Regions from separate parts of the Pararhizobium sp. LjRoot238 genome, predicted to be linked through region 1. Evidence: riboswitches for the same ligand, from Rfam matches in the RefSeq annotation. Region 1 holds a riboswitch; the other holds the start of a gene.
What was found. A riboswitch is a leader RNA that binds a small molecule or an ion and turns the genes downstream of it on or off. The one in region 1 is predicted to bind FMN.
Positions count from the first base shown of each region.

Region 2: another riboswitch for FMN. It lies ahead of ACSQ3F_RS13915 (6,7-dimethyl-8-ribityllumazine synthase); the one in region 1 lies ahead of ribB (3,4-dihydroxy-2-butanone-4-phosphate synthase).

Region 1 covers NZ_CAXUPP020000004.1:141,223-156,765, reverse strand. The annotation lists gene ACSQ3F_RS27065 (FGGY family carbohydrate kinase) at 1-1,140, opposite strand, end outside; gene ACSQ3F_RS27060 (transketolase family protein) at 1,222-2,190, opposite strand; gene ACSQ3F_RS27055 (transketolase) at 2,190-2,999, opposite strand; gene ACSQ3F_RS27050 (ABC transporter permease) at 3,208-4,182, shown strand; gene ACSQ3F_RS27045 (substrate-binding domain-containing protein) at 4,308-5,246, shown strand; gene ACSQ3F_RS27040 (sugar ABC transporter ATP-binding protein) at 5,278-6,765, shown strand; gene ACSQ3F_RS27035 (SDR family oxidoreductase) at 6,783-7,571, shown strand; FMN riboswitch at 7,631-7,777, shown strand; gene ribB (3,4-dihydroxy-2-butanone-4-phosphate synthase) at 7,868-8,503, shown strand; partial or broken gene ACSQ3F_RS27025 (IS5 family transposase) at 8,578-9,422, shown strand; gene ACSQ3F_RS27020 (thiamine pyrophosphate-binding protein) at 9,637-11,391, opposite strand; gene ACSQ3F_RS27015 (aspartate dehydrogenase domain-containing protein) at 11,462-12,268, opposite strand; gene ACSQ3F_RS27010 (NAD(P)/FAD-dependent oxidoreductase) at 12,265-12,648, opposite strand; partial or broken gene ACSQ3F_RS27005 (NAD(P)/FAD-dependent oxidoreductase) at 12,549-13,538, opposite strand; gene ACSQ3F_RS27000 (aspartate/glutamate racemase family protein) at 13,559-14,284, opposite strand; partial or broken gene ACSQ3F_RS26995 (amino acid ABC transporter ATP-binding protein) at 14,364-14,963, opposite strand; gene ACSQ3F_RS26990 (TIGR01458 family HAD-type hydrolase) at 15,013-15,543, opposite strand, start outside.
Region 2 covers NZ_CAXUPP020000001.1:2,860,105-2,875,647, reverse strand. The annotation lists gene ACSQ3F_RS13955 (glutamine synthetase family protein) at 1-1,160, opposite strand, end outside; gene ACSQ3F_RS13950 (amino acid permease) at 1,252-2,817, opposite strand; gene ACSQ3F_RS13945 (N-formylglutamate amidohydrolase) at 2,924-3,691, opposite strand; gene ACSQ3F_RS13940 (MurR/RpiR family transcriptional regulator) at 3,853-4,779, shown strand; gene ACSQ3F_RS13935 (ABC transporter substrate-binding protein) at 5,020-6,123, shown strand; gene ACSQ3F_RS13930 (ABC transporter permease) at 6,195-7,067, shown strand; gene ACSQ3F_RS13925 (ABC transporter permease) at 7,064-7,852, shown strand; gene ACSQ3F_RS13920 (ABC transporter ATP-binding protein) at 7,867-8,928, shown strand; FMN riboswitch at 9,050-9,216, shown strand; gene ACSQ3F_RS13915 (6,7-dimethyl-8-ribityllumazine synthase) at 9,312-9,785, shown strand; gene ACSQ3F_RS13910 (hypothetical protein) at 9,964-10,758, shown strand; gene ACSQ3F_RS13905 (hypothetical protein) at 10,755-11,150, shown strand; gene ACSQ3F_RS13900 (urocanate hydratase) at 11,176-12,837, opposite strand; gene ACSQ3F_RS13895 (TfoX/Sxy family protein) at 12,941-13,270, opposite strand; gene ACSQ3F_RS13890 (DUF917 domain-containing protein) at 13,283-14,380, opposite strand; gene ACSQ3F_RS13885 (Zn-dependent hydrolase) at 14,380-15,543, opposite strand, start outside.

The sequences.
Region 1 (15,543 bases):
GAACACGTCATGGACCTGGAAGGCCATCGAATCCGTCACCGCGCGGGCCATCTGGGCCCGCGTCGTGTTGAAGGTGATGCCGGAGAACAGCGCCTGTGCGTCGGCCTGCCAGTAGGGAGCGCCGAGGCCGACGAAGGCCGGTACAAAGCCCGGCCCCCCAGGATCGGCCGTTGCCGCCAGATCAGTCAACGCTTGCACATCGGACAGGCCAAGTATCTCGACCATCCAGGGCAGCGCCGCGGCCGACACGAGGATATTGCCCTCGAAGGCATAGGTCGGCTTGCCATCGATCGACCAGGCGATCGTCGTGGTGATACCGTGCTCAGGCGCGATGAAGCGGGGCAGGGTCGTCATGATCGACGAGCCGGTGCCGAAGGTTACCTTGCCATCCCCGGGATTGAAGGCGCCGTGACCGAAGAGGGCGGCATGGCTGTCGCCGATAGCCGAGGCGATCGGGATGCCGTCCCTCAGGCCTCGTACGTTCTTTGTGACGCCGAAGTTTGAGGCGCTGTCGCGCACCTCGGGCAGGGCGGATTTCGGCACACCGAACAGGTTGCAAAGCTCGTCGCTCCAGACCTGACGATTCAGGTCGTAAAGCTGGCTGCGGGCGGCGTTGGCCGCGTCGCAGGCATGGACCGCTCCGTCCGTGAAGCAATGGATCAGCCAGGCGTCGATCGTGCCCAGCCGGACCGTGTGTCTCGCTGGCACGCGGTCGAGCAGCCACTTCATCTTGGGGCCGGGGAACATCGGATCGATGGGAAGGCCGGTGAGTGCCTGGACGTGCGCCGCATGCCCCGCCGCAATGAGTTCGGCGCAGGCCGGCGCGCTGCGGCGGCATTGCCAGCTGACCACGGGGCCGAGCGGCTTGCCGGTGGCGCCATCCCAGACGGTGACGGATTCGCGCTGGTTGGAGATCGCGACGCCAAGAATGTCGACCGCAGGTCCCGCTCGCAGGCAGGCGGCAATCGCCTCCTGGACCGATTCCCATATGCGCAACGGGCTCTGTTCGACCCAGCCAGGCTGCGGGTGCTCGATGCCGACGGGAGACGCGCCGCGCGACAGGATTTCCCCGGCCGTCGAAACGAGCACGGCCTTGGAATTCGTGGTGCCCTGATCGATGGCGAGAATTGCGGTTATCATGGCGGCTCCGGCAGGCAGGAATTGGGGGCGCGGCGAAAGGGAGGTCTTGCCGCGCCCGGCACGGGATCTAAACGCGCACTATCATGCGCGGGAAGGCTTCCGTGCAATCAGCGTTACGGCCGCATCAGCGATGGCGGCAGGGGACATGCCGAATTCGTCGAGCAGGAACTCTGCCGAGCCGGTAGGGGCGAAGATGCCAGGAACGCCGAGGATCTTCATCGGCACTGGCGCTTCGGCCACGACGAACTCGGCGATGGCTGAGCCAAGGCCGCCGATAGTGGAGTGCTCTTCCGCCGTCAGGATGGCGCCGGTTTCGCGCGCAGCAGCCACCACCGCCTCCACGTCGATCGGGCGGACCGTCGCCATGTTCAGTACGCGCGCCTCGATCCCCTGCTCGCAGAGAAGCTCGGCCGCCTTCACAATGCGGTGGGTCACCGTGCCATTGGCGATGAGGGTGATCGCATCGCCATCCCGCAGCAGATTCGCCTTGCCCAGCTCGAATTTGTGGTCGACCGGCAGCAGGTCCGGAACGCCCACACGTGATAGGCGAAGGAAGACCGGTCCGTCATAGTGGGCGGCCCATTCCACGGCCGCGGCCGTTTCGATCGAATCGCAGGGGGCTACGACGGGGAGGTTCGGCAGCACGCGCAACCAGGCAAAGTCTTCGATGGAATGGTGCGTGGGTCCAAGTTCGCCATACGCCATGCCGGAGGAAATGCCGATGAGCTTCACATTGGCGTTGGAATAGGCGATGTCGGCTTTGATCTGCTCCAGCGACCGGCCGGTCAGGAAGCAGGCGGCGCCACAGACGAAGGGCAAGAGGCCGCCATTGGCAAGGCCGGCGCCGACGCCCACCATGTTCTGTTCGGCGATGCCGACATTGACCAGTCGCTCCGGCCACTTCGATTTGAAGCCGCCGAGCTTGGATGAGCCGACCGAGTCGTTACAGACGGCCACGATCCTGGGGTTGTCTGCGCCGAGTTGTTCCAGCATGGAGACGAAGGCATCGCGGCAGTCGTGCAGCTTGGGAGAAGGTGTCAGGGCGTTCATCACAGGGCCTCCGAAAGCTCAGCCACGGCAATCTTGTACTGTTCGGCATTCGGCACCTTGTGGTGCCAGTCGACCTTGTCCTGCATGAAGGAGATGCCGTGGCCCTTGTTGGTATGGGCGACAATGCAATGCGGACGATCGCCGCGCTTCTCCAGCGCCGGAACGATTTCGTCCATGGCATTGCCGTTGATTTCGCTGACATCCCAGCCGAAGGCTGCGAGCTTGGACGGGAAGGGGGCGAGATTGTTGGTGTCCTTCAGCGACGCGCCCTGCTGGAACCGGTTGTGGTCGATGATGAGCGTCAGGTTGTCGAGGCCGAACTGCGCGGCAGACGCGATAGCCTCCCAGTTCGATCCTTCCTGCATTTCGCCGTCACCGGTCAGAACATAGGTGCGATACGCCGCCCCCGTGAGCTTGGCGGCCTTCGCCATGCCGACCGCAACCGGCAGGCCATGGCCAAGCGGGCCGGTATTGGTCTCGACGCCCGGCACCTTGTTGCAGTTCGGATGGCCGTTGAGGCGCGAATGCGGCTTCAGGAACGTGGCGATCTCGTCTTCCGGAATGAAGCCGCGCTTGGCAAGCGTCACATAAAGTGCCAGCGCCACATGCCCCTTTGAGAGCACGAAACGGTCACGATCCGGATTCCTCGGCTGGTCGGGCCAGATGCGCAGCACACGGAAATAGAGCGCCGTCAGAATGTCGATAGCGGACATTTCCCCGCCAATGTGGCCGGCGCCGGCTTCGAACACCGCTTGCAGGTCGCGAAGGCGGATCTGTTGAGCGATGCGGTCGAGATCATTCGGCTGCATGAAACCCCCATAGTGAATAAATATACAGTGCCCTATATACTTGCATGGAGATTGAGCAAGTCAAGTGAAAATAGGGCTAGTCAGGTAAAAATTACGGAGCCTGGTCGTATTGACACACCCTAGATCGATCGTATACGAATTTACAGACAGTAATGAATATTTATGCACGCTGCCTATTTGAGGCAGCTGGCTGACCGGAGGAGGGTTCATGCTGGTTGCAGCGAAGGAAAATCAAGGTGTCGTGGGCGGGCTACTCCCAACGTTGCGGGGAGCGACCGGGCCGCTGATCGGCCTTATCGTTCTGTGCCTTTTCCTAACCTTCGCGACGGACAAGTTTCTGTCTGTGCGAAACTTCCTCAACGTGCTCGACCAAATCACGGTGCTGGGCGTCATGGCCGTGGGTATGACGATGGTCATCCTGATCGGCGGCATCGATCTTGCCGTCGGTTCGGTCATGGCGTTGGCGATGATGGTTCTCGGTTACCTCAACGTTGTGCTCGGCGTGCCGATGGGCATCGCTATTCCGCTGGCCTTGATTGCGGCATCGCTGAACGGCCTGATCGCCGGCCTGCTGATCACGCGCTTCAACGTGCCGGCCTTCATCGCGACGCTCGCCATGATGTCGATTACGCGAGGCATCGCTAACATGATCACGGACGGTCAGCAGATCATCGGCTTCCCCGCCTGGTTCAACATGATGGCGATCGTGCGCTTCGGCGGCTTCCTGACGCTGACGGTCGCCGTGATGCTGTTGGTGTTCATTGTCGGCCTGCTCTACCAGCGCTACCGTCACGGAGGGCGCGTGCTCTACGCCATAGGCGGCAATGCGGAAGTAGCGCGGCTTGCCGGCATCAATGTCCAGCAAGCGACCGTTCTCGTCTACGTCGTGTGCAGCTTCCTTGCCGGGCTTTCCGGCATGGTGCTCGCAGCCCGTCTCGACTCGGTCCAGCCGTCCTCGGGTGTTTCCTATGAACTCGACGCCATCGCGGCGGTCGTCATCGGCGGCACATCGCTGTCAGGCGGCACCGGCGGCATCGGCGGCACTATTATCGGCGTGCTGATCATCGGGGTTCTGCGCAACGGGCTTAACCTGCTCAGCGTCTCTCCGTTCATGCAGCAGGTCATCATCGGCGCCGTGATCGTACTAGCCGTCACGGCCGAAACCTACCGTAAGCGCAAGTAGCGTTTTTCACCCCGCTGCAACGAACGGCGGGGTGCTGAAAACGGTTCGCAATGGTGCGGGCCGGCAAAAGGGAGGTGGCGTCCGGCGAAGGCAGGTCGCACACCAGGCAACTCGGAGGAGAAACCATGAAACTGTCCAAACTGCTGATGGCGGCAACTGCGGCCGCGGTCCTTGCAACCCCGTTCGGCGCGTCGGCCGCAGAGATCAAGAAGATCGGCCTTGCCGTTCCGAACCTCCAGGCCGACTTTTTCAACCAGATCAAGCTCGGCGTCGAAAAGTACGCGAAGGAAAAGGGTATCGAGGTCGTCGTCGTTGACGCGAAGAACGACACCAATACGCAGGTTAGCCAGGTGCAGGACCTGATGACACAGGACATCAACGCGTTCATCTATATCCCGGCTGGCGCCGCTGCCGCCGCCGTGCCGACCCGTCTTGCCCGCGAAGCCGGCATTCCGGTGATCAATGTCGACCGCGTTCCGGAAGGCGCGCCGGGCGACACATTTATCGCCGGCGAGAGCGTCGAATCCGCCTATGCCGTGTGCAAGCACATTATCGAGAAGGCCGGCGGCAAGGGTAAGATGGCGATCATCCACGGCCAGAAGGGCACCACGCCGGAAGTGGATCGCTTTACCGGCTGCAAGCGTGCCATCGACGAGAACAAGGGTGTCGAGCTCGTCGACCAGCAGTGGAGCAACATGTGGTCTGCGGATGAGGGGTTCTCGATCGCGCAGAACATGCTGCAGGCCAATCCGGATATTACGATCATCTTCGGCCAGGCAGACGGTCTCGCCATGGGTGCAGCCAAGGCGGTCGACGTCGCCAACCTCTCGGACAAGGTGATCATCGGCGGCTATGACGGCGACGTCTCGGCACTCGAATATCTCGCCAAGTGCAAGGGTCCGTTCATCGCAACCGCGACGCAGAGCACGCAGAAGATGGGCGTCCTTGCAGTCGAATCCGCGCTCGCTGTCGCCGCCGGCCAAAAGGTCGAAGAGCGCCAGACGCCGAATGCCGTGCTGACAACTTGCGAGAACGCGCCGGAATTTGTGAAGAGCCATCCGTAATCCGGCTTCATAACCGAAAGGTAGCAGCGCCATGACGACCCGCTCTCCCATCCTGTCGCTCCGCGGAATTCAGAAATCCTACGGGCCGATCAAGGTTCTCCTCGGTGTCGATCTCGACATCTATCCGGGAGAGGTCGTGGCGCTGCTTGGTGAAAACGGTGCCGGAAAATCGACCCTGTCGAACATCATTTCCGGCACCGTCCAGCCCTCCGCAGGGGACTTGACCTGGCTCGGCAAGACCTATGCCCCTGCCAATCCCCGCGCCGCGATGGACGAGGGGGTGGGCATGATCCATCAGGAACTGAAACTGCTTCCGAAGCTTTCCATCGCAGAGAATGTCTTTGTCGGCCGCTATCCGATGAAGTCGGGTCGGGTTGACCGCAAAGCAATGGAGGAGCAGGCGCGCAGCGGCTTGCATCGGCTGGGTCTCGATATCTCGCCCGACCGCCTTGTCGAAGGGCTGTCGACCGGAAAGCAGCAGTTGATCGAGATCGCCAAGGCGCTTACGCTCAACGCCCGTTTGCTGATCCTTGACGAGCCGACCGCCGCATTGGGTGGCGAAGAAACCCAACTCTTGTTCCAGCAGATCGAACGTCTGAAGTCGGAAGGCGTGGGCATTATCTATATTTCGCACCGTCTTGAGGAAATCCGCCAGGTCGCCGACCGCATCGTCGTCATGCGTGACGGCGCCAAGGTGCAGGAATTTGACAGCGGCGACGTTCCGGTCCGCACCATCGTCGAAGCGATGGTCGGACGCTCGCTTGAGCGCATGTTTCCGATCCTTCCGACACCGACGGCGGAGGTGGCGCTGGAGGTGCGCAGTCTCACATCGCCGTCCAACGCGTTTCGCAACATCAGCTTTTCGGTCCGCAAGGGCGAAGTTTTCGGCATCGCCGGCCTCATGGGTGCCGGCCGCACCGAACTCGTGCGCGCCGTCACCGGCGCCGATCCCATTTCCGGCGGCGAGGTCCTGTTGCACGGCAAACCCGTCACGCCGCGCGCGCCCATCGACGCGATCCGCAACGGCATCGTCCTCGTGCCCGAAGATCGTAAGCTCCAAGGCGTGGTGCTTGAACACTCGATTGCTGAAAACATCGGTTATGCCAACCTCGGCGAGATTTCCCGCAGGGGCTGGATTTCGTCGGGTCGCATCCATGAGTTCGCCGAGGACTATATCAGGAAGTTCGGGGTCAAGGGCCGCGGCGGGCAAAATGCCGGCGAGCTTTCTGGCGGCAACCAGCAGAAGGTGGTGCTTGCCAAGTGGCTGGCGCGCAAGCCGCAGGTCGTGGTGCTGGATGAGCCGACGCGCGGCATCGACGTCGGCGCCCGCTCTTCGATCTACGATCTCATCATGGATCTTGCCCGTGCGGGCGTTGCGGTCATCGTGGTCAGTTCCGACCTCGAGGAGGTGCTCGGCGTCTCCAACCGCATCATGGTCATGGCTCAGGGCAAGCAGGCCGGTATCCTGAACCGCGAGGATGCAAACGACGTCTCGGTCATGGAACTGGCGACGATCTGAACAGGGAATAATTCATCATGTCTGAAATCACTCTGAATGCACCGAAATTGTTCGATCTCTCCGGAAACATCGCTTTCGTGACGGGGGCAGGCAGCGGCATCGGGCAGCGCATCGCCATAGGGCTGGCGCAGTGCGGTGCGGACGTCGCGCTGCTCGACCGCCGAACCGATGATGGGCTTGCGAAGACCGCCGATTTTATCGCCAGGGCAGGCCGCCGCAGCATCCAGATCGCCGCCGACGTGACCAGCGGCGCGGCGCTCAACGAAGCAGTTGCACGCACCGAGGCGGAACTTGGGGCGCTGACGCTTGCCGTCAATGCCGCCGGCATCGCCAACGCCAATCCGGCGGAGGAGATGGAGGAAATCCAGTTCCAGACGATGATGGACATCAACCTGAAGGGTGTTTTCCTCTCCTGCCAGGCGGAAGCGCGTTCCATGCTGAAGACCGGGCGAGGGGCGATCGTCAACATCGCCTCCATGTCCGGCGTCATCGTCAACCGGGGCCTCAGCCAGTGCCACTACAACGCCTCGAAGGCCGGCGTGATCCACATGACGAAATCCATGGCAATGGAATGGGTCGGCCGCGGCATTCGCGTGAACACGATCAGCCCCGGCTATACGGCAACGCCGATGAACACGCGCCCCGAAATGGTGCATCAGACGAAACTGTTCGAGGAACAGACGCCGATGCAGCGCATGGCAAATGTCGACGAGATGGTCGGCCCCGCAGTCTTCCTGTTGTCGGAGGCCGCGAGTTTCGTGACCGGCGTCGATCTTCTCGTCGATGGCGGTTTCTGTTGCTGGTAATGGTACGCGGCCGGTCAAATCTGGCCTCTTGCATTTTAGCGGAGGAATTCCTTATTTACGTGTGTTCTCAGGGCGGGGTGAAAATCCCCACCGGCGGTATCCGGAGCGATCCGGGAGCCCGCGAGCGCTTCCACGAAGGTGGAGGGTCAGCAGACCCGGTGAGATGCCGGGGCCGACGGTTACAGTCCGGATGGAAGAGGGCATGCTTGCAAACCGCTCCTCACCGGGCGGCTGTAGGCCTGTTCGCCCAAGGGATTGATAACGCCGATATCGGCAACCCTTGAAAGGCAATGAAAATGGCAATCTCGAAAATTGAAGACGCAATCGCGGCACTGGCGTGCGGAGGCATGATCGTGGTCGTAGACGACGAGGACCGGGAAAACGAAGGCGACATCATCGTCGCCTCGGATTTCATAACCCCCGAGACGATCGCGTTCATGATGAAACACGCTCGCGGGCTCATCTGCGTGGCGATGGAAGGGGAGCGGCTCGACGCGCTTGATATTCCGCTGATGGTGCCGCGGAACACCGAACTGCACAAAACGGCTTTCACGGTCTCGGTCGATTACCTGCCGGGAACTACTACTGGTATTTCCGCAGCCGATCGGGCCGCGACTGTTCGGGCGTTGATGGACCCCAGGTCGCGGTCGGCGGATTTCGCCCGCCCAGGCCATATTTTCCCGTTGCGGGCGCACCCTGCGGGCGTTCGCGGCCGGCCTGGTCACACGGAGGCCGCGGTAGATTTTGCGCGTCTCGCAGGCAAGTCCGCATCGGGCGTCATTTGCGAAGTTGCCAATGACGATGGGACGATGGCCCGACTACCCGAGCTTCTAGTCTTCGCCGAAACGCACCAACTTCCTTTGGTTACTATTCAGGACCTGATCGCCTATGTCGAGAAGACTTGGCGCCACGTTGCGGTTCACGCTGCCTGAGTGTCGGTCCATAAAGAAGTTGAATGATATGAATCGTTTGTGATTCCATGCAGTTGAATTGATTCGATGAGGGCATGGACGCGATGTGGACGAAGGCTAACCGAGGGAAATACAATCGAGATTGTCTGCGCTATCCGAGCGATTTGACGGATGCGGAATGGGCGCTGGCTGAACCCTTGATTCCGCCTGCCAAGCACGGCGGTCGCAGGCGTGAGGTCGATGTCCGGGAGGTTCTCAACGGCCTGCTTTATGTTCTCAGCACGGGTTGCCAATGGCGGGCAGTGCCGAAGGACCTGCCGCCGAAGAGCACGCTGTTCAGCTATTTCGACCTGTGGAACTGGGACGGCACGCTCGGCCGCATTCATGAGGAACTCTACGTGAAATGCCGTGAGGCGATGGGCCGCGAGGCCAGTCCGACGGCGGCAATCATGGACAGCCAGAGCGTCAAAGGCGCTGAAAAAGGGGGCGCTGCATTGACCCGGGCGGGTATGATGCGGGGAAAAAGATCAAAGGCAAGAAACGCCATATCCTTGTCGATACGGTAGGCCTTCTGCTGCATGCGCTGGTTCATCCGGCCGACATCCAGGACCGCGACGGTGGCGTGCTGGTTCTGAAGACGCTGTTCGGGCGCTATCCGTTCTTGAAGAAACTGTTCGCCGATGGTGGCTATCAGGGGCCTGTCTTCGCCAAGGGACAAAAGAAGGCAATGCCAGGACTTGCGACCGCGATCGTCAAGCGCTCCGACACCGCCAAGGGTTTTGAGGTTCTGCCGAGGCGCTGGGTGGTCGAACGGACGTTCGCATGGCTGGGTCGATGCCGCAGGCTGGCCAAGGATTTCGAAAATCTGTCGCGCAACGCGCTCGCCTTCCTCAAGCTGGCGTCTATCCGCCTCATGCTGCGAAGGCTCTGTTCAAAATGAATAACTTTCCGGACCGACTCTGAGACCCTTCAGTTTCGGACGCTCGAAGTGCCTCACTCTTCGAGCGTCTCGGCCCAAATTTCCATTGCTCATTCCGGTAGCACTTACTTATGTAGAACTGCGTCCAATCGATGTTGGGCTGTTGATTTCCACTGAGAACTGACCCGGTCCTGCGACTGAGGCCCGTTCCTATGATCTAAATTTCGAAACCACCCTAGAAGTAGCGGACTTCCTCGGCCTCGACGCTCAGCGGATCCTTTCCGCGCTTGGAAAGCCAGGAGTAGACCGGCGGCACGCGATCCGCGATGGATTCCACATGAATGTCGATCATGCAGGGACCGTCCTTGTAGGCGAAAGCACCGGCCAGGGCCGTATCCAGTTCTCCGGCATCGCGCGCAGTCCACGCCATCAGGCCAAAGGCTTCGGCAATCGCCTGTCCTTTTGGCGGCATGAAATCGACGCCGAAGCATTGATTGTGGCCACGCAGGCGATGCAGCCCCTTGATCCAGCCGAAAGTGCCGTTGTTGAACAGAAGAAGCACCGCCGGGATCTGCAACCGCACGAGCGTCTCCAGTTCGCCGACGGACATGCCGAAGGAACCGTCGCCGAACATGCCGATAGGACGCTTGTTCTTGTCGGCGAACCAGGCGCCCACCGTGGCCGGCAGAGCAGAGCCAAGGCCACCAAAGGCCCGTGGGATGGCGATGCGGGTTCGGCGATCGCTGAGCTTCAGGAAGCGGGTCATGTGCGGTGTCGGCGTACCGGCATCGGAGTAGATCAGTGCCGGTTTGCCATAGGCCTCGAGAGCCTCATTGAAGCAACGGACGGCCCGCTCTGGGCGCAACGGCGCCGCATCGGAATTGAGCAGGACCTGTGCATTCGTCCAGAAATTCGCGCGCAATTCGTTCAGTTCGTCGACCCATGCGGTGGTCTTGCCGGAATCACGATCTGCCGGGGTCATGGCAATGAGTTGCTCCAGCACCAGCCTGGCATCTCCCGGAACAGAGAGGACATTTTCGTAGTTGTTGGCCATGATCTCCGGATCAATGTCGATCTGGGCGACGCGCTTGTTCAGCGTAATCGTCGGAAACGTCCAGCCGATCGTGACGACCGAGCCCATCCTGGAACCGACGAACAGCACGAAGTCGGCATGCTCCAGTGCCCAGTTGGCATGGGGATGAAAGCCGTTGTCGCCGATCACTCCGACGGCAAGGCGATGATCGTCCGGCATCGTGCCCTGACCGGTCATCGTTGTGCAGACGGGAATGTTGAGACGTTCTGCAAGCTCCGTTACCTGCGGACCCGTGCACGAGCGGTTGACGCCGCCGCCCGAAACGATCAGCGGCTTGGCGCTGCTCGTCAGCAGTGAGAGCAGCGTTTCCAGCTTGTCTTGGGTCGGAAGTGTCGGATAGGCAGGGAACTGCATGCATTCGGTCTCCACATGCGTCGAGATGCGCGTCGGATCTATCTCGGCCAGCAACATGTCTTCGGGGATCTGCAGATGCACTGCACCAGGCTTGCCCGAGCAGGCGATGCGGAAGGCGCGCCGGATGATCTCGGGCAGCTTTTCCGGCGATTTGACCTGAACGGACATTTTGGTGATCGGATCGAACAGGCGGGCGCAATCGAGTTCGGTCAGAACACCCCGCCCTTCGCCCGGCAGTGGGATATCGATGGTCAGCAGGATGACCGGCACCGACGACGAATTGGACTCCGCCACGGGCGGCAGGGAATACATGGCGCCAGCGCCCGACGGGCACTCGAAAACACCCGGCTTGCTTGTGAACCGGCCATAGGCATCCGCCATGTAACCGGCCGAGCGCTCGTCGCGTGCCATCACGTGGCGGATCTTGTCTTCATTCACCTGCAGCGCTTCGTAGAGCGGAACATTTGTGTCGCCCGGCACGCCAAAGATCACTTCGACGCCGTAGCCTATGAGCATTTCCACGAGAACGTCTGCACCGCGCATGGCTTGTTTTCCTTCATGATTGTTCGAAAATTTGGATTTATGGGAGGTCGCGGCCTGCGCTGCCCTGACGTCAGGACCCGACGCGAATGGTGGCCACCCGGGAGCGCAGCGCCGCAAGAATGCTTGGCGCCACGATCCGGGACGTTTTGGGATTGGACGACGGCAGGTTCCGGCTTTCCATCGTCAGGCCGATCTCGTCACCCTCGATCTTGAGAAGATGGATGGCGCCGGGAATGTCGGGATCCATCCAGAGTTCGATCTCGGTCCGTTCGAAACCGATCCCGGCAAGGCTTATCGAAACCGCCACATTCAGATGCCGCGGAAAATGCTTGGCGGCAGCGGTCGCCGAACCTTTGAAGACGCGAATTGCCTCGGTCGGACGGCTCGTCCTGAAGTCAAAGCCCTGCTCGAGCACGAATGGTTCGTTGGCGAGGGATTCGGGCTTGACGCGTGCCTTGAGGTGGACGCTGTGCACCGTCCCCTCGACCGCGCTACGCAATATGTCGAGGCCGGGCATGGCGCCGGAGGCGATCTGCATCCTTGCTCCATGCTCCGCTGCAATCTGCTCCAAGTTCGGGACGTTCAGGAAACCGCCGGCGCTGACGCAGATCAGATCCCGTCCCCGCGCAAGAGCCGCGTCCACGATCTCGGGCAGGGCCGCGCCGGTGGCAGCCTCCACGACGACGTCGCAATGATCCGCAAGCTCGCCAAGTGGCATCACGAGATCTGCAACCCCCAGCGTCTCGGCATGAGCGCGCGCCTTCTCCAGGTTTCGCGCGGAAATGGCAGCCAGTCGGACCCCCGGTATTGCATTTGCAACCAGTGCCGCCGCAACCGTTCTGCCCGACGCGCCGAATCCTGCCAATCCAACCTTCATGATGTCTGTCCCTTCCAACGGAATCTGCGGGGCGAAAAAACGCCGATATTGATGTTCGTCGCCCGACCGGAAATCTGGTCGGCGACGATACGGCCTGTGACTGGCCCCGACGCGAAGCCAACATGCCCTTGACCGAAGGCATAGATGACATCAGGAAAGCGTGACGACGGCCCGATCACTGGCAACCCGTCCGGTGTCGATGGACGGTGCCCCATCCATCGCTCCATTTTCTGCGCAGGTGATCCGGCGAGGCCGGAATAAGTGCCTTTGGCATGCTCCATCAAGACATCCACCCGGCGCCAGTCCGGCGGGGCGTCGACCGTCGCCAGCTCGACCTGACCGGAGAGCCGAAGTCCCCTCGCTGTCGGCGTATTGGCCATTCTGCCGTCTGCGGGCATGACCGGATGAACGGGGCCAACCTCCGGCGCGATGATCTCGCCATGGTACCCCCCCGCTCTGACTCGAGCGGTATCGCGTCGCCACATATGCGGGCGAGCGCCTTCGACCAGATATCTGCAGCGATGACGACACGGTCGCAGGAAATCTGCGAAACATTGGTCTTCACGGCGATCAGACGTCCCTTTTCGAATACGAACCCGGTCGCTCTTGCCCGTGAAAGGTCGGCGCCGCGATCGATGGCGACCCTCATGATCCGGGCGACATACGACCCCGGATCGATGCAATGGGCGCCGTCTTCCACCAGAAGGCCCAGTCCATATCGTTTCGCCAGCCGGGGCTCCCGTTCCGCAAGCTCTGCACTGTCGAGTTCCCGCCAGGAGACCCCCGTCATCCGCCGGAGCTTCTACCCGAGGGCATCGGCCTCGAGTGCCTTGCGATCCGCATAGGCGTAGAGAAGCCCCTCCCGGCGAACGAGATCCGGCCGCCCGATCTCTGCGGCAAGCGCCTGATGACGTTGGGGGGCGTCACCCAGCAGCAATGCCAGGGCGGATGCCGTTGCCTCCACCTTGGAGACGGTCGATCCCGCGCGCAGGAACCGGACCAGCCAGGGCATTAGCTTGAAGATATACCGCCACCGGATGACCAGCGGACCGTTGGGGTTCAGCAGATATCCCGGCACCTGTCGCCATAGGCCGGGCATGGACATGGGTACCACGGACGCCGGACTGATCCAGCTGCCGTGCCCGTAGCTGGCGGCCTGCGGCCCTCCTGCTTCAGCGGGCTCGATGACCGTAACTTCGTGGCCGTCCCGCAGGAGTTCAAGCGCGCAGCTTGCTCCCACGATACCCGCGCCGATGACGACGATACGCATGTGTCAGCCCCTTCGGTTCTTCAGAGATACCGGCGGGGATTGGCTGCGCCGTAGAACGTGTTGATCAGTGTATTGATATCGAACACAGGAAGACCGGACTCTTCCGCGACGAATGACGAGAACAGGCACATGTTGGTGCATTCGAACAGGATCGCGCCCGGGTTCGGGCATGTGGCCATGAATTCCCGCGTCATTTCCAGCATCTCCTCCTTCAGGATATCGGTATCGAGCTCCGCCCGTCCGCCGATATAGGTCGCAGGGAATTGGGCATCGGGTTTCATGCCCTGTATCTGGGTGGGGATCGTCCTCATCGACCAGCCGACGCCGTTGAAATGCCGGTCGTTGAGATGATGCGCGCGTTCCGTGAACACACCGATCACCTTGCCGGAAGGCAACATGGTGTGAATGACCGGAGCCTGAAGTAGCGCCGAGGTGAAAACCGGTATATTGACCGCCGCAGCGATATCCTTCTGGAATGGCGCAAGAAAGCCGCAACTCGTGGTGATGGCCTTCACGCCCTCCGCCTCAAGCTCACGGGCCGCTTCGATGAACGGCGCGATCAGATCCACATCCGGTGCATCGCCCATGATCTTGCTGGTCACGGCGCCTTTAACGATCTTGTAGCGAACCGGGAAATCGAAGGAACGTGCATTGCCGATATCGCCGGCGGGCCGTGGAAACGTGGTATCCAGCATCAGGATGCCGATGTCCTGGCCGTAATTGGTAAAGCCGCCCTTGAGTATCATGTCTGTCTCCATTCGACTGGACACGGTTCTGCAGCGCGGCCGGGCGGCCGCTCAAAAACCATGCTTGATTGCGTATTCGTTAGTTGGCCTCGGCCCCTCGGTGAAAATGCGACAGGAAAGCGCGAGTATCGTCCTTCTGGGGTGTATCGATGATCTGACGCGCCGGCCCTTCCTCGACGATCGCTCCGTCGCGCATGAAGATGACCCGGCTGGCCACATCCCGCGCGAAGGCTATCTCGTGCGTGACGATGACCATCGTCATGCCCTCCGCCGCCAGTGCTTTCATCGTGCCGAGAACCTCACCGACGAGTTCCGGATCGAGCGCCGAGGTAGCTTCGTCGAACAGCATGACATCCGGCTGCATCGCCAGCGCTATCGCAACTCGCTGCTTTTGCCCTCCAGACAGCGTCTCCGGCTTTTGATGGGCGCGATCAGCAAGACCGACCTTGGCAAGCTGCTCGCGGGCGATGCGCTCCGCATCGGCTCGGCTCATCCTCTTCACCTGGACCGGCGCCTCCATCACATTCTGCAGCACGCTCATGTGCGGAAATAGATTGAAGTGCTGAAACACCATACCGGTGCGAGCCCTGAAACTCGCCAGTTCCCGATCTCCCGGAACCCTGCTTCCGGGGCCGAAATCAAACCGCGTCTCGCCAACCCGCAAGCTTCCGGCATTTGGGATCGTGCCACGCTATCTTGTTGAAACTGTTGTGGGCAGAATCTTACGATTAAATGCAAAACGACATCTCGTCGCCGCAGCGATATTTCCCGGTCCGAACGAGAATGCCCTTTCCGACACCCGCAGAAAGTGCGCCGGCGACATCGTTCTCCGCATCGTCGCCAACCATGGCGACATCGGCCGGATCGCAACCAGTGCTCGCCACAGCCGCGAGGAAGAATTCCGGCGACGGCTTGCCGAAAAGCCTCGCCTTCGTGCCACTGGCATATTCGAGCGCCTCGACGAAGGGGCCTGCGTCCAGACTGAGATGCCCGTCAATATCGCGGAACACCCGGTTGCGGGCAAGTGCTAGAAATGGTGCACCATTCTGCAGTTCGCGGAAGGCCACGTTCATATTGTCATAGGTAAAACGCTGAGCCGCATCGCCGAGGACGATCGCAACCGGTCCTTCAGTGCGGCAATCGGCGAAGTCTTCCTCAAGGTCGGGATGGACCAGCAAATGCGGCGCGTAACCGTTCTTATCCAGCCAGGCACGGGCGGCCGCAACGGGTGTGAACACCTCGTCCGGAGCCGCGCTGAT
Region 2 (15,543 bases), on a different contig from region 1:
AATGGGGCTTCCAGTTCCAGCTTGCCCTCGATACCAGCGATACCGGCGGCGATCAGGGCTGCCATGGCAAGATAGGGATTGAGGTCGGAGCCGCCGACACGGCATTCGATGCGGATCGCCTTGGTGCCTTCGCCGCAGAGCCGGTATCCGGCGGTGCGGTTGTCCTTGCTCCAGACGGCCTTGGTCGGCGCGAAGGTTCCCGCCATGAAGCGCTTGTAGGAGTTGATGTAGGGCGCAAGGAAATAGGTGATTTCGCTCGCATGCGTCAGAAGGCCGGCGACGTAGTGGCGCATCGTGTCCGACATGCCGTATTTGGCCTCCTTGTCGAAAAACTGCGGCGTCTTGCCGTCAAGGCTCCAGAGCGACTGGTGGATATGTGACGACGAGCCTGCGGCATGATAATTCCATTTGGCGAGGAAGGTGATCGCCTTGCCGCGCGACCAGGCGATTTCCTTGCAGCCGTTCTTGATGATCGCATGGCGGTCGGCCATGGTCAGCGCATCGGCGTATCGGACGTTGATTTCCTCCTGCCCGGCGGACGCCTCGCCCTTGGAGTTTTCGACGGGAATGCCGGCGCCCTGCAGGCCGTTGCGGATCGCCCGCATGACATCTTCTTCCTTGGTCGTCTGGAAGATGTGGTAGTCCTCATTGTAGCCGCTGACGAGCTTCAGGTCGCGGTAGCCACTTTCGCGCGCGTCGTCATAGCTCTGGTCGAACAGGAAGAACTCGAGTTCGGTCGCCATGTAGGCTTTCAGGCCCATGGCCTCCAGGCGAGCGATTTGGCGCTTGAGGATGGCGCGCGGCGAATGCGGCACTTCCTTGTGCGTGTGGTGGTCGAGCACGTCGCAGAGAACCAGCGCCGTGCCTTCGAGCCAGGGAATGCGGCGAAGCGTCGAAAGGTCGGGCTTCATCGTATAGTCACCGTAGCCGGCTTCCCAACTGGTCGCCCTGTAGCCGGAGACCGTATCCATCTCCATGTCGGTCGCCAGCAGGTAGTTGCAGCTGTGGGTTTCTTCCCAGGCGCTATCGACGAAGAACTGCGCATGAAAACGCTTGCCCATCAAGCGTCCCTGCATGTCCACTTGGGCTGCCAGGACCGTATCGATGCGGCCTTCGGCGACATCCTTCTTCAATTCTTCAAACGAATAGCTCGCGCTCATATCTATATCCAGTGTTGGGCGCCCGGCGCCGTCTGATTGGCAGAACAGACCGGCGGACAAGCCGCCGGCCCAGGTCTTGATCTGTCAACGATCAGGCTTCGCCCACTGCCTTTTCGGCAACGAGGATGTCGGCCTTGCGCTTTTCGATCATGTCGCCGATCGGCGGTCCCTGGAAGCGCCTGGCTTCAAAGGCGAACCAGATGACGACTGCCAGCACGATGAAGCCGAGCGTGACGGCAAACACCTTGTCATTCGGGGGCTGGATAGCGATGTAAATGATGATGAGCATACCGATGGCGGCAAGCACGGAGACCAGCTTGTAAACGCCAGCACCCAAATCCCAGGGACCTGCTGCGGGCCATTTCGACGTGCCGAAGGCGAAGATGCCGAGCACGATCGGAAAAATGAACGACAGGAACAGGAAAATCAGGGTGGCGTTGACCACCGTCACGTAGAGGCTGGCCTCGCCGACCGAGATGAACAGCGCACCCCAGACGAAAAGCACCTCGAGAATACCAGCCGTCCAGATCGCCGTGACCGGCGTGCGGTGCTTCGGGCTGACCGAGGACAGCGCCTTGGAACCAACCGGAAGACCCTTGTCACGCGAGAAAGCGAAGATCATGCGTGATGCCGACGTGACCGTGGCAAGGCCGCAGAGGAACTGCGCGATGAAGATCGCGATGAAGAGGACGGTGACCAGCCATGCAGGCATGATCGTGTTGACCGTATAGAAGAACACGTTCCAGCCCTGCTTTGCACCTTCCGTCATATCCGGAATGGCGATGACGAAGGCGCTCAGCATGATCCAGCCCGCCAGCGACGACCAGACGACCGAAGATACCATCGAGCGCGGAACCGAATGGGCCGCTTTCTTGGTTTCCTCGGAAGTATGCGCGGAAGCATCATACCCGGTGATGGTGTAGATCGGAAGCAGAAGCCCGAGGCCGAAAATGTACCACATACTTTCGGATTGCGGCCAGACGTTACCGCCGATCTCGCCCGAATTGTTGGTGAACGTCCAAAGACGGCTGATTTCCCAGGTGGGTGCGAAATACAGGCAGGCGATCGTCAGAACGGCTGCCGTCACCAGGATCAGAGAGCCTGAAAAATCGGTCAGCTTGGCCGTGAGGCTGATGCCGAAATGGTTGATCACGACCTGCACGAGCGTGAAGCCCGCGACAAGCAGAACCTGCGTTCCCGGCGAAACTAGGCCGTCCTCGCCGAGCAGACCGAGTTGCGCGCCGAAGGTGCCGCCGAGAAACAGCGCCGTGCCGATGTTGATCGCGCCCAGAACAGTAATCAGCCCGAGGAGGTTGAGCCATGCCGTCAGCCAGCCGGTGAAGCGGTTTCCCAGAATGGACGACCAATGATACAGACCACCGGCAGTCGGATAGGCCGAGGCGATCTGAGCCATGCCCAACGCAAAGAAACCTGAGATGATGCACCCGACCGGCCAGCCGATGCCGATGGCAGCACCGCCCACGCCGGATGTTGCCTGCGCCAGTGAGTTGATGCCGCCGGACAGGATGCAGATGATCGAAAACGAAATTGCGAAGTTCGAGAAGGAGCTCATGCTCCGTTCAAGCTCTTGGGCATAGCCCATGGAATGCAGCACGCCTACGTCGTGCTTTTTGTCTGTCTCTGTATAGTCTGACATGTTTTTCCCCTGTATCGACCAGCCTCCGGCGGTATTGCCGGACGGCTGAAGTTTCCATGGAAGCCCATGGACCAGTCTCCGCGGACATGCCGCTCCCCAGGTCTTTTTATAACGACAGTGACGCCAGGCTTTCGCCCAGCAGGCCCGTCAGATAATCGGCCATGACCTTTTGGCCGACTTCATCCCGAACGAGATCGTTGCGGATCTCAATCATTACGTTGAGCAGGCCATTCTTCAAGCCATGCTCGATCAATGTATGCGTCACGCCATCGACCGGCCCATAAGGCTCGTTGCGGCGGACATCGTAGCGTTTGGTTTTCTCGGCCGCCGCCAGCATACAGGCGGCCAGCCTCTTGTCCGTATCGTGCAGGATACCAACTTCAACGTCGCGCTGCCTGCCGTGATAAACGGGCGTGAAACTGTGCATCGTGACCAGCACCGGCGGTCGGCCGTTCGCTTTGCGTGCCGCGATGAAATCCGCGAGTTCGTCCCGGAAGGGGACGTAGAGCGCCTCCGTCCTAGTTACGCGTTCAGCCGCGGAAATTGCAGCATTGCCCGGTATCTCGAAGACTTCGCTAACGGGCGGCATGGCGGCTTCCGCCTCCGGCGGGCGATTGCAATCGTACACCAGGCGAGAAAAACGCTGGTAAATCAGCGCAGCATCAAGGCCTTTCACCAGGAGCTGGGACACCGCAAGGGCACCCGGGTCCCAGGCGATGTGACTGGAAAGGGCCTCGGGCGATAGACCGAGCGTCCCCATTTTTTCCGGAAGACGGCGCGACGCGTGCTCGCAGACCAGCAGAACCGGGCTCAGCGCCTCCGGATTTTCCACTGCGACAGGCGCACCATCCGCCTCTGTCAAAAGCCCCATCAAATGCGATTTCCTTTTCAGTTGCCGTCAGAACTGAAAGCCATACCCGGGAAAAGGGCGTGCAAGCATTCGTTAATGAAAAGAATTCTTCACGATTTTACCCATGTCAATCGAAAACTGAAACGATCTCTTCAAAAAACCCATTGACTCGAATTGTGACAGCGATGTTTACTCTGTCACAAAGCTGGCAAAGACCAGCTAGGGGATCGATTTTGACAAGCTCTGAAGGCACTGTGACGGTGTCGGATGTGATCAACGCCCATTTCTCCGTGCTGACGCGCGCGGAGAAGCAGTTGGCGGCGACGCTTCTCGACAATTATCCGGTTTCCGGACTCGGCAGCATCACGACTGTTGCCGAGAACGCAGGCGTGTCGACACCGACCGTTGCCCGGATGGTGCAGAAGATCGGCTTCCGCGGTTTTCCCGATTTCCAGTCACGGCTTCATCAGGAACTGGAGGCGACGATCTCCAATCCGATCAGCAAGCACGACCGCTGGGCGGCAAATGCGCCGGGCACGCATATCCTCAATCGTTTCGCCGACGCGACGATGAACAACATGCGCGCCACCCTCGCCCAGCTCGAAACGGCAGAGTTCGATGGCGCGGCCGCGATGATTGCCGACCGCAAGCGCAATATCTATCTGGTTGGCGGCCGCATCACCGGCGCGCTGGCCGATTATTTCTTTACGCACCTGCAGGTCATCCGCTCCGGTGTGACCCAGATCGCCACCAATTCCAGTTCCTGGCCGCACTACGTGCTCGACATGAAAAAGGGCGACATCCTGATCATGTTCGATATCCGCCGTTACGAGCAGGAGATGGAAACGCTGGCGCGCATCGCCCGCGAGCGCGGCGTCGAAATCATTCTCTTCACCGACCAGTGGAGCTCTCCGATTGCCAAGTCGGCTCGGCGTGTTTTCCGCATCCAGATCGAAGCACCGTCCGCCTGGGACAGCTCGGTCGTCATTCTTTTTGCCGTCGAGGCGCTGATAGAGGCCGTGCAGAGTTCCATCTGGAACGAGACGCGCGACCGGATGAAAACACTCGAGGGCCTGTTCGATTCAACACGGCTTTTTCGCAAGCCGCTTTAAAAGGAGCACCAAACAGCGAGGCGACGCCGGACCTAGAGAAGGATGTCGCGAACCGCAATTCAACAGTGGTATAATTGCCGCCTGCATCCAGGCGGTTTCAAATTTTGAAAATAAAATGAAGGTGTTCTGGCTGCGAATGTCTTGTCGCAAAGGAGACACCACCTGTCACATAAGCTTCATCGCACCCCAGTATCAGCTTCCATCGAAGCTGCCTGATATAACCACAAGAGGAGAAGACCAGTGATTTCACATATGCGCCGCCTGCTTTCGCTTTCGACCGCCATGGTCATGGCATCGACCGCCATCGCCGCTGCCGAGCCGAGCGCCGAACTGATTGCCGCTGCCAAGGCAGACGGCACGCTGACCACGATCGCCCTGCCCCACGACTGGTGCGGCTACGGCGGCGTTATCGCAGGCTTCAAGGCCAAGTACGGCCTGACCGTCAACGAACTCAACCCGGACGCCGGTTCGGGCGATGAAATCGAAGCCATCAAGGCCAACAAGGACAACAAGGGCGACCAGGCTCCCGACGTCATCGACGTCGGGCTCTCCTTCGGCCCGTCCGCCAAGGCCGACAAGTTGATCCAGCCTTACAAGGTCGAAACCTGGGACACGATCCCGGACACCGCCAAGGACGCTGAAGGCTACTGGTACGGCGACTATTACGGCGTCATGGCCTTCGAAGTGAACAAGGACCTCGTCAAGGAAAGCCCGAAGGACTGGGCCGACCTCTTGAAGCCGGAATTCGCCAACATGGTTGCCCTTGCCGGTGATCCGCGCACGTCAAGCCAGGCCATCTCCGGCGTATTCGCAGCCGGCCTTTCGGCTGCTGGCGGCGACGTCGCCAAGTCTGGTGAGGCTGGCCTTGGCTTCTTCAAGGAATTGAACTCCAAGGGTAACTTCGTCCCGGTCATCGGCAAGTCCGCTCCGCTCGCCCAGGGCACGACCCCGATCATCCTGCGCTGGGACTACAACGCGCTTGCCGACCGTGACACGCTTGCCGGCAACCCGCCGGTCGACGTCGTCATCCCGGCTTCCGGCGTTATTGCCGGTGTCTACGTTCAGGCGATCTCGGCCTATGCCCCGCATCCGAACGCTGCCAAGCTCTGGATGGAGTACCTCTATTCCGACGAAGGTCAGCTCGGCTGGCTGAAGGGCTATTGCCACCCGATCCGCTTCAACGATCTCGCCAAGAACGGCAAGATCCCGCAGGACCTGCTCGACAAGCTGCCGCCGGCCGCTGCCTATGAAAAGGCCGTGTTCCCGACGCTTGAAGAACAGGGAGCCTACAAGGAAGTCATCACCAAGGGCTGGGACACCGTCGTCGGCGCGAACGTGCAGTAAGACTGTCGCATCAAGGCCTTCCCGCGGCTGCGCGGGAAGGCTATTTTTCAATTTTCACAAACGGTTTCCGGATGAGAGCGAAAAAGGCCATTGATTTGAAGAAGACGGCCATCGATTGGCTTGGCATCACACCTTTCCTGCTTTTTGCAGTGATGTTCCTGATCGCCCCGACGCTCTATCTGGTCACCGGAGCGTTCCTCAATCCGGCCGGCGAATTCACCTTCGACAACATCGGAGGCCTCTTCACCGACAAGATTCTCGCTTCCTATTGGATTTCGATAAAGGTCAGCCTGGCATCCTCCCTGGGCGGCGCGCTCATCGGCTTTTTCCTCGCCTGGGCCGTCGTGCTCGGCGGCGTGCCCTCCTGGATCCGCTCCTCGCTTCTGACCTTCTCCGGTGTCGCCTCCAATTTCGCCGGCGTGCCGCTCGCCTTCGCCTTTCTGGCGACGCTGGGCCGCACCGGTCTCGTGACCATACTGCTTCGCGACTGGTTCGGCATCAATCTCTATGCCACCGGCTTCAATCTGTTGAGTTTCATCGGCCTGACGATCACCTACATGTATTTCCAGATCCCGCTGATGGTGCTGATCATCACGCCGGCGCTGGACGGCCTGAAGAAGGAATGGCGGGAAGCTGCAGAAATCCTCGGCGCGACCAATACCCAGTACTGGATGAAGGTCGCCCTGCCGATCCTGTTCCCCAGCATCCTTGGCACGACGCTGCTTCTCTTCGCCAACGCCTTCGGGGCCATCGCCACCGCCTATTCGCTGACCGGTTCGACCTTCAACATCGTGCCGATCCAGCTCTATGCGCAGATCCGCGGCGACGTTCTGCACAACCCGAACCTCGGCTATGCGCTGGCGCTCGGCATGATCGTCATCACCGGCATTTCCAACCTCATCTATATCTGGCTCCGCATGCGCGCCGAACGGTGGCAGAAATGAAGACACAGAAAATCGGCGCCTGGATCGCTATCCTTTTCGGCGCCTCCTATTTCATCATCCCTTTGATCGCCACGTTCGAATTCTCACTGCGCATGCGCCGCGGCGAATATTCCTTCGACGCCTATCGCTCGGTATTCTCGGACGTCCAGTTCCGCGAATCCTTCAGCTACTCGATCGTGATGGCGATCCTCACCATCATCTTCGGCATATTGCTGGTGGTACCGACCGCCTACTGGGTACGCCTGCGCCTGCCGCAGATGCGGCCGGTGGTCGAATTCGTTACCCTGATGCCGCTGGTCATCCCGGCGATCGTCATCGTCTTCGGCTATCTGAGGCTCTACAATTCGTCGTCCTACATCCCCTTCACGGGCTCGGCGCGCGGCACCGACGCGCTTCTGATGTTCTCGTTCATGACGCTGTCGCTGCCCTATATGTATCGCTCGGTCGATACCGCCATGCGCACCATCGACGTCGGCACGCTGACGGAAGCAGCCCAGAGTCTGGGCGCATCCTGGCCGACCATCATGTTCAAATGCATTTTCCCCAATGTCATGAGCGGCGTTCTTTCCGGCGCCTTCATTACCTTTGCCATCGTCATCGGCGAATTCACCATGCCGTCGCTGCTCAACCGCCCGGCCTTCGGCCCCTATCTGCAGCTAATCGGCGCCAACCGCGCCTATGAGCCGCCGGCGCTGGCGATCATCGCCTTTGCCATCACCTGGCTCTCGATGGCGCTGTTGCAGCTCGCCTCCCGTTTCAACAAATCGGCTCCTCCCAAGCCCTGAGGTATTGATCGTCCATGTCCTTTCTCAAACTTACCGGCATTCAGAAGAGCTTCGGTCCCGTCCAGGTCGTCAAGGATTTCGACATGGCGATCGACAAGGGAGAATTCGTCTCCTTTCTCGGTCCGTCGGGCTGCGGCAAGACGACAATTCTCAGAATGATCGCCGGCTTCGAAGCGCCGTCGGCGGGAACGGTTGTCATCAACGACCGCAACCAGAACGAACTGAAGCCGAACCAGCGCAATATCGGCATGGTCTTCCAGGCCTATGCGCTGTTCCCGAACATGACCGTGCACGATAACGTCGCCTTCGGTCTGAAGATCGCCGGCATGGACAAGGCGGCCGTCAACGCGCGCGTCAAGGAAATGCTGGGGCTCATCCATCTCGGCCACCTTGCCGACCGCTTTCCCTATCAGATGTCCGGCGGCCAGCAGCAGCGCGTGGCGCTTGCCCGGGCCCTTGCGCCGAAACCGCAGGTGCTTTTGCTCGACGAGCCGCTATCGGCCCTCGACGCCAAGATCCGCGTCTCCCTGCGCGAAGAAATCCGGATGATCCAGCAGCAACTCGGCATCACCACCGTCTTCGTCACGCACGACCAGGAAGAGGCCCTGTCGATCTCCGACCGCATCGTCGTCATGAACGCCGGCCGCGCCGACCAGATCGGCACGCCGTTCGACATCTACAACAAGCCGGCAACGCGCTTCGTCGCCTCCTTCGTCGGCACCTTGAACCTGATCGAAGGCACGGTCGTCGATCCCGCGGCAAATCGCATCGCGATCGGCGATCAGGGCGTCACGCTGCGCGAGCCTCTCGGCCCGGTCAAGGCCGGCGACACGGTTTCGCTGGCGCTGCGGCCCGAAGCGGGCTCGATCGCCGAGGGTGCAAAGGGTGACACGGCGCTGACCGGTGAAGTCGTTTCCAGCAACTTCCTCGGCTCCGTCATCCGCACCCGCATGAAGGTCGGCGAGGCCGTGATTTCCTTCGACATGTTCAATGCACCAGGCCTCAACCCGCCGGCCGTCGGCGACGTCGTCACGCTGCGCTTCACGGCGAGCGATCTTTTGATCATTCGCGAATAGCTTGCCCGCCAGAAAAATATGTTGGTGACGGCAGGTCTTGTGGAAAAATCTGTCGCCTTTTTCTTGGCGGGCGTCGCATCGCGCATTTGACGCTCGTTTGCCGATCTCTATAGTCGGTCTCGCACGTTCTCAGGGCGGGGTGAAACTCCCCACCGGCGGTAACGGGGAGAAATTCCCGGAGCCCGCGAGCGCTTCATACGAACGTATGCCCGTATACGCGCATGAAGGTCAGCAGATCCGGTTGAATTCCGGAGCCGACGGTTAAAGTCCGGATGAAAGAGAGCAAGCAGATCAGGGGCCCCTTTCCAAGGGGTCACCGCGCCTGCGTGTTCGCCCAAGGGGATCATTGAAAAATGGCTCAACCCTTGAAAGGCCAGACTGACATGACAATCGCTTCCCACCCCACCCAGAAAATCGCCATCATCCGCGCGCGCTGGCACGCCGATATCGTCGATCAATGCGTCAATTCCTTCGTCTCCCATTGGGAAAAGCTCGGCGGCAAGGCCTCGGACGTCGAGATTTTCGACGTGCCCGGCGCGCTCGAAATCCCGCTGCATGCGCAGACGCTCGCCAAAACCGGCCGTTTCTCGGCTATCGTCGGCTCGGCCTTCGTCGTCGACGGCGGCATCTACCGCCACGATTTCGTCGCAGGCACGGTTCTCGACGGCATGATGCGGGTGCAGCTCGACACCGGTGTGCCCGTCCTGTCCACCGTACTCACGCCGCACAATTTCCAGGAATCGGAAGCCCATATCCGCTTCTTCCGCGACCATTTCGTCGTCAAGGGCGTGGAAGCCGCCAATGCCTGCTCGCAGATCCTGCAGGCGCGCGCCCAGCTGGCGCTCGTAAACGCCTGATTGCGGGCGGCGCGGCATCTGCAACGGATGCCGCGCCGTAACCAGTCCTCTGGCGAGTTCCAAGACCGCGACATGATCGCCTACACACTTCAACTAAACGCACTCTGACGACCAAGCAGATGGACGGCAGCGACGGTGTGAGGAGGCCGCCATTCGTTCTGATACGAACTATCTCCCAATGAGCAAAGATGCCACTATTTTAAGAAATAATTCCTTTGACGTGGCGGTTGCACGATGGATAATTGCTCACTCTTACGAACTGCAGGAAGCAGAATATCAAATGAGGGATGACGTAGCGCCAACTTTGGGAATCGGGTTCTACTCCGCCAGCGATGCTGCCCGGTTGTTGAGCGTTCCTGTGCGCAATGTGCGGCGCTGGCTCGGCGGGTATAACTATCGGCATGAAGGCGAGACACTGCATGTAGAACCATTGTGGCAGCCACAATTGCCCCGCTATGACGACCATATCGAACTCGGATTTCGTGACTTAATCGAGTTGCGTTTTGTGCACGCGTTCGTCGAAGCCGGACTTGGCCTCAAGACAATCCGGCATTGCTTGGAATACGCCAGAGCTTGCGTGAATGATGACAGGCCATTTTCGACACGTCGCTTCAGGACTGATGGTAGAACCATCTTTTTAGAAAGTGCCAGTGCGTCTGGCGATGAAAACCTTCTCGATCTAAAAAAGAAGCAATATACCATCAAGGCCGTAATTGAACGTACATTCAAAGACTTGGACACCGATAACGAGTCAGTGAGCAGGTGGCGGCCCCATAAGGGCAAAGCTTCAATAATAATCGATCCAGAGCTTGTTTTCGGCCAACCTACAACGGCAAAATATAACGTACCAACCGTCGCGCTGGCTCAGGCAGTTAAAGCCGAAGGCTCGGAAAAAGCGGTTTCGCAGCTATTTGAAGTGCCAATTTCCGTTGTCAGAGACGCGGTAGCATTCGAGGAATCGCTGGCCGCGTGAAAGTCCTATTCGATCACAATCTTTCGCCAAGACTGGCGAGAAGTTTGCAAGCTCTCATGGGGGATGAACATGAGATTGTGGCATTAAAGGACAAATTCCGCCCCACGATTAAAGATGTTGAGTTAATTGCAGAACTCACCAGCCAGGGCGGCTGGATCTTCATTTCAGGTGATCGCCGCATAACGCGAAACAAAGCAGAAAAGCGCGCCTTTCAGAATTCTAGAGTTGTCGGCATGTTCTTGTCTGCCGGACTTTATAAAGCCCCGGTGCTCAAGCAAGCTGAGCGTCTAATCGCGTTATGGCCGGCTATCGAAACAATCGCTTTAAACGTCAGCGGAGGGTCGATGTTCGAACTTCCTATGAAGTCGTCAAAGCTTGCAGTTCTCAAATGAGAACACTCTCCCTCACGTCATCGCCTCACCCCACCGCCACATACCCAATGCCCTTCTTGCCGATCTCGTCAATCGACTCCTCATACCCGGCATCCGCATACCGGATGACACCCAGCGACGTATCATTCGTCAGCGCGTGGCTCAGCCTCTCCGCTCCGCTCTCCGTGCCATCGGCCACCACGGTCACGCCGCAGCTCGTCATATATCCGGCATAGCCGCCGCCGCCGGAGTGGACGACGACGAGGTCGGCCATGGAGGAGCAGAGCAGCATCGCGTCGATGAGCGGCCAGTCGGCGATGGCGTCGGAGCCGTCCTTCATGCGCTCGGTCATGATATTTGGATGCGCCATCGCACCGGCATCGAGATGATCCCGCGAGAAGGCGATCGGGCCTTTGAGTTCGCCGGATGCGACCAGCGCGTTGACGGCGAGTGCCAGTTCGGTGCGTTCGCCATGGCCGAGCCAGGCGATGCGGGCGGGCAGGCCTTCAAAGGGCACGTTTTCCCGCGCCAGCCGGATCCAGTTGGTGACGATCTTGTTGTCCGGGAACATCGTGAGCAGCAGGTCGTCGATGCGGGCGATGTCGCTCTCCTCGCCCGACAGCGCCATCCAGCGGAAGGGCCCGATGGCGCGGGCAAACAGCGGCCTGAGATAGGCCTCGGTGAAGATGCGGATATCGAAGGCATTGGCAACGCCCCCCTCTCGCGCCTGGGTACGGATCAGGTTGCCGTTGTCGAAGACTTCTGCGCCCTTCGCCTGAAACTCCAGCATCGCCTTGACATGATCGACGATCGAGGCGCGGCTGGCGGCCATCAGCTGCCCCTGCCCCTCAACGCGCAGCCGTTTCACTTCTTCGATGCTCATGCCCTTCGGTACATAGCCATAGACCAGGTCATGGGCCGAGGTCTGGTCGGTGACGATATCGGGCACGATGCCGCGCTTGGCGATTTCCGGATAGAGCGCCGCTGCATTGCCGACGAGGCCGATGGAGGTAGCGCGCTTTTCCTTGACGGCTTGATCGATCATCGCGAGCGCCGTATCGAGATCCGGCGCGACATGTTCGAGATAGCCGATGTCTTTTCGTTTTTCGGCGCGCACGGGATCGATGTCGATGCAGAGGATCGCAGCCCCCGCCATGCGGCCGGCGAGCGGCTGCGCCCCGCCCATGCCGCCGAGACCGGCGGTCAGGATGAAGCGTCCGGCGAGATCGCCGCCAAAGCGGTTTTCGGCGATCCGCATGAAGATTTCATAGGTGCCCTGGATGACGCCCTGGCTGCCGATATATTGCCAGGCGCCGGCGGTCAGACCGCCCCAGCAGATCAGCCCCTGCCTCTCCAGTTCATAGAACACCTCGGCCTTCGCCCATTGGCCGACAATGTTGCAATTGGCCATGATCACGAGCGGCGCCTTGGCATGGGTCTTCAAGAGCCCCACCGGCTTGCCGGACTGGATCAGCAGCGTCTGGTCCTCGTCCATCTCGATCAGCGCCTTGACGATCGCCTTGTGGGAGGCCCAGTTGCGCGCGGCCTTGCCGAGTGCAGCGTAGACGATCAGATTGTCCGGGTCCTCGCCGACCGAAAGCACGTTTTCCAAGAGCCGCAGCAGCGCCTCCTGCCGCCAGCCCTTGGCGCGCAGAACCGGGCCACCGGGAATGGGGAAGTTCGGGTGACGGGGATTGGCTTTGGGCATTGTGGTCTTTCCATCTTCTTATCTGCGATCGCATCCCTGCCCCCCTCGCACCGCTCCCGTAGAGCGAGTTAGCGCAAGGAGGAGGTACGGCACCGTTTGTCGTTCACTTCGGCGGCAGCGAGAGAACATAGGCGAGTGCCGCATCGAGCAGGCGCTTGCGCAGTGCGTCATCGCCGAAAGCCGCGGGGCCTGCGCGCACCCAACCGTTCATCGGACGGTCACCCATCACCATGAGCTCGATGCCGGCAAGCGCCAGCGCCCAGCCATCATTGCCCTTGCCGAGGCGCACCAGCATGCCGTCGTTGCGCGCGCCGCAAAGAAGATTGCCGTCGAGGAGAAAGGCAAGGCCACCGAACATCGGCTTCTCGGAAAGCCCCGGCCTTTCACCAAGCTCCTGCCTGATCAGTTCCTCAAGACCGAGGTCGCGCGACATGGCTCGTTCTCCTTATATCCGGCCGGACAAAGCGTAGCTTGCGATGTCAATCCCCATCGCCTTCTCGACCGACGGATAGACCGACGGATCAAGCACGCTGGAGGCGAGCGGGATCACTGTCTTCGGCACGTGCAGCACGAAGATCTTCATGCCCACCTGCAACTGGCCGACGCTCAATGGCTCGCCTTCGGGCGACAGCGTCGTGATCACGTCCGGAAAGGTGGCAAGCCGCGCGCCGGCGGCATTCTCCACCGCCATGTATTCGTTCATGACGTGGAGTACCGTAGAGTCATCGCCCTTCCCCAGAGTCACCGTGCCGATGTCGAAGGCTTCCTTGGTGTAGACGACGGATTTGTCGGTAATCGTCCCCTCCGCGAGGATCGCGCCGTTCGTCGTCTTGACGATCGCGTCGACGATGGCACCTCCACCCCTGCCTTCCGCAGCGATGATCGCCTCCCCCAGAGTCAGGGCGAGCGAGATGCCGCCGAGCGCCGCATTGGCCTTGACGTAGGATGCGCGCACCGGATTGCGGGCCGACGCGATGAAGCCGCCCGACATATCCGAAGCTGTACGCAGGATCGGCGAAACCTTGGCCGTCGCGCCGCGCACGACAAGCTCGATGTAGCGGTTTTCCTCGCGGTTGCCGCCGACAGCCGTCTGGATCATCGGCTCGGGCGAGCCGGCAAGGCCGATCGAGCCCATGTCGCCGGTCGGATGCGCGCGGATGTCGCCGACGGCATCCACGACCTTCGTGCCGAGAATAGCCGACGGCAGCCAGCCGTTCAGCGTCGACGACTTGCCGTTCTGGCCGACGATCAGCCCGGCGATCTTTTCGCCCAGCGCTTCCTGCAGCAGTTGCACCGCCTTGACGTAATCGACACCGCGCATTTCCCAGGGTGTGGTCGAGGCCGGCGCGCCGATCGCAGCGGCTGTCGCCACCCAGTCATTCGCATCGAGCTCATTGATCGAAACCAGCTCGGGCTTGCCGATCGACACCGCCGCATAGCCGAGCATCCGCCCATGATGCGCCCATCCGCCGCCACCGGCCGCATAGACCGAGCCGCCCTTGACCGCCGCCTCGACGTCTTTTTCGGTGAGTATACGGCCCATCAGCGCTCTCCCTGTAAATCCGCGTCGAGTTTCCTGACGGCCTCGAACAGCGCCGCCGTGCCGAGTGCGATGTCGTCATTGTCGGCCCATTCGTCCGGCGTGTGCGACCGGCCTTCCCGGCAGGCGATGAAGATCATCGCCGCCTTCGAAATCCGCGCCATCCAAGCGGTGTCATGCCCGGCGCCGGAAGCCATGCGGCGATGTTTGGCGCCGACCCGTTCACAAGCCTCCTCCAGATTGCGCAGCACGAGCGGATCGGCGGGCGTCGGAAAATTGTCGGAGATCAGTTTCGGCGAGGCGATCGACACGCCGGTATCGCGCTGGACATCGACGGCAAGCTGGTCGATCTCGGCAATGAAGCGCTCCATGTCGGGACGCAGTTCCGCCCGCGCATCGATCAGCAGCCGGGCTCGGGAGGGCACGACATTGGCCGCATTCGGCTCGATCGAAAATTCGCCGACCGTCGCGGTGAAATGCCCCTCGCCCTTGGAAAATTCAGTCCCGAGGCGCTCGACGTCGCCGACCATTCTGGCCGCGGCCGTCAGCGCGTCGCGTCTGCGGGCCATCGGCGTCGTGCCGGCATGATCGGCCTGGCCTTCGAACAGGATTTCGATCCGGGTAATCCCGGCAATCGCCGTGACGATACCCACATCGCAGCGTTCGCCTTCGAGCACCGGCCCCTGTTCGATATGCAGTTCCAGAAAGGCCTTGATGTCCGATCGTTTCTGCTGGGCCAGCCGAGACGGGTCGCCGCCGGCATCGATCATGCCCTGGCGCAGCGTCAATTCCCCCTGAGTCCGGCTGAGCCATCCATCAGGGATCAGCCCCGCCATGCCGCGGCTGCCGATGCAGGAAACGCCGAAGATCGACACTTCCTCGGCCAGGAAGTCGACGACCTCCAGATCGTGATCGAGCCGGATGCCGGCATCATTCAGCGCCTGCAAAACTTCGAGCGCTGCTGCCACGCCGGCGATACCATCGAACCGTCCGCCCTCCGGCACCGTGTCGGAATGCGAGCCGAGCATGATCGTGCCGAGACCGGACTTGCGACCCTTGCGGCGGCCGATCAGGTTTCCCGACGCATCGATCCGGGTTTCGAGACCGGCGGCCTTGAAGCGCTGCTCCAGAAAGGCGCGGCCTTCCAGAAAACGAGGCGTGAAGGC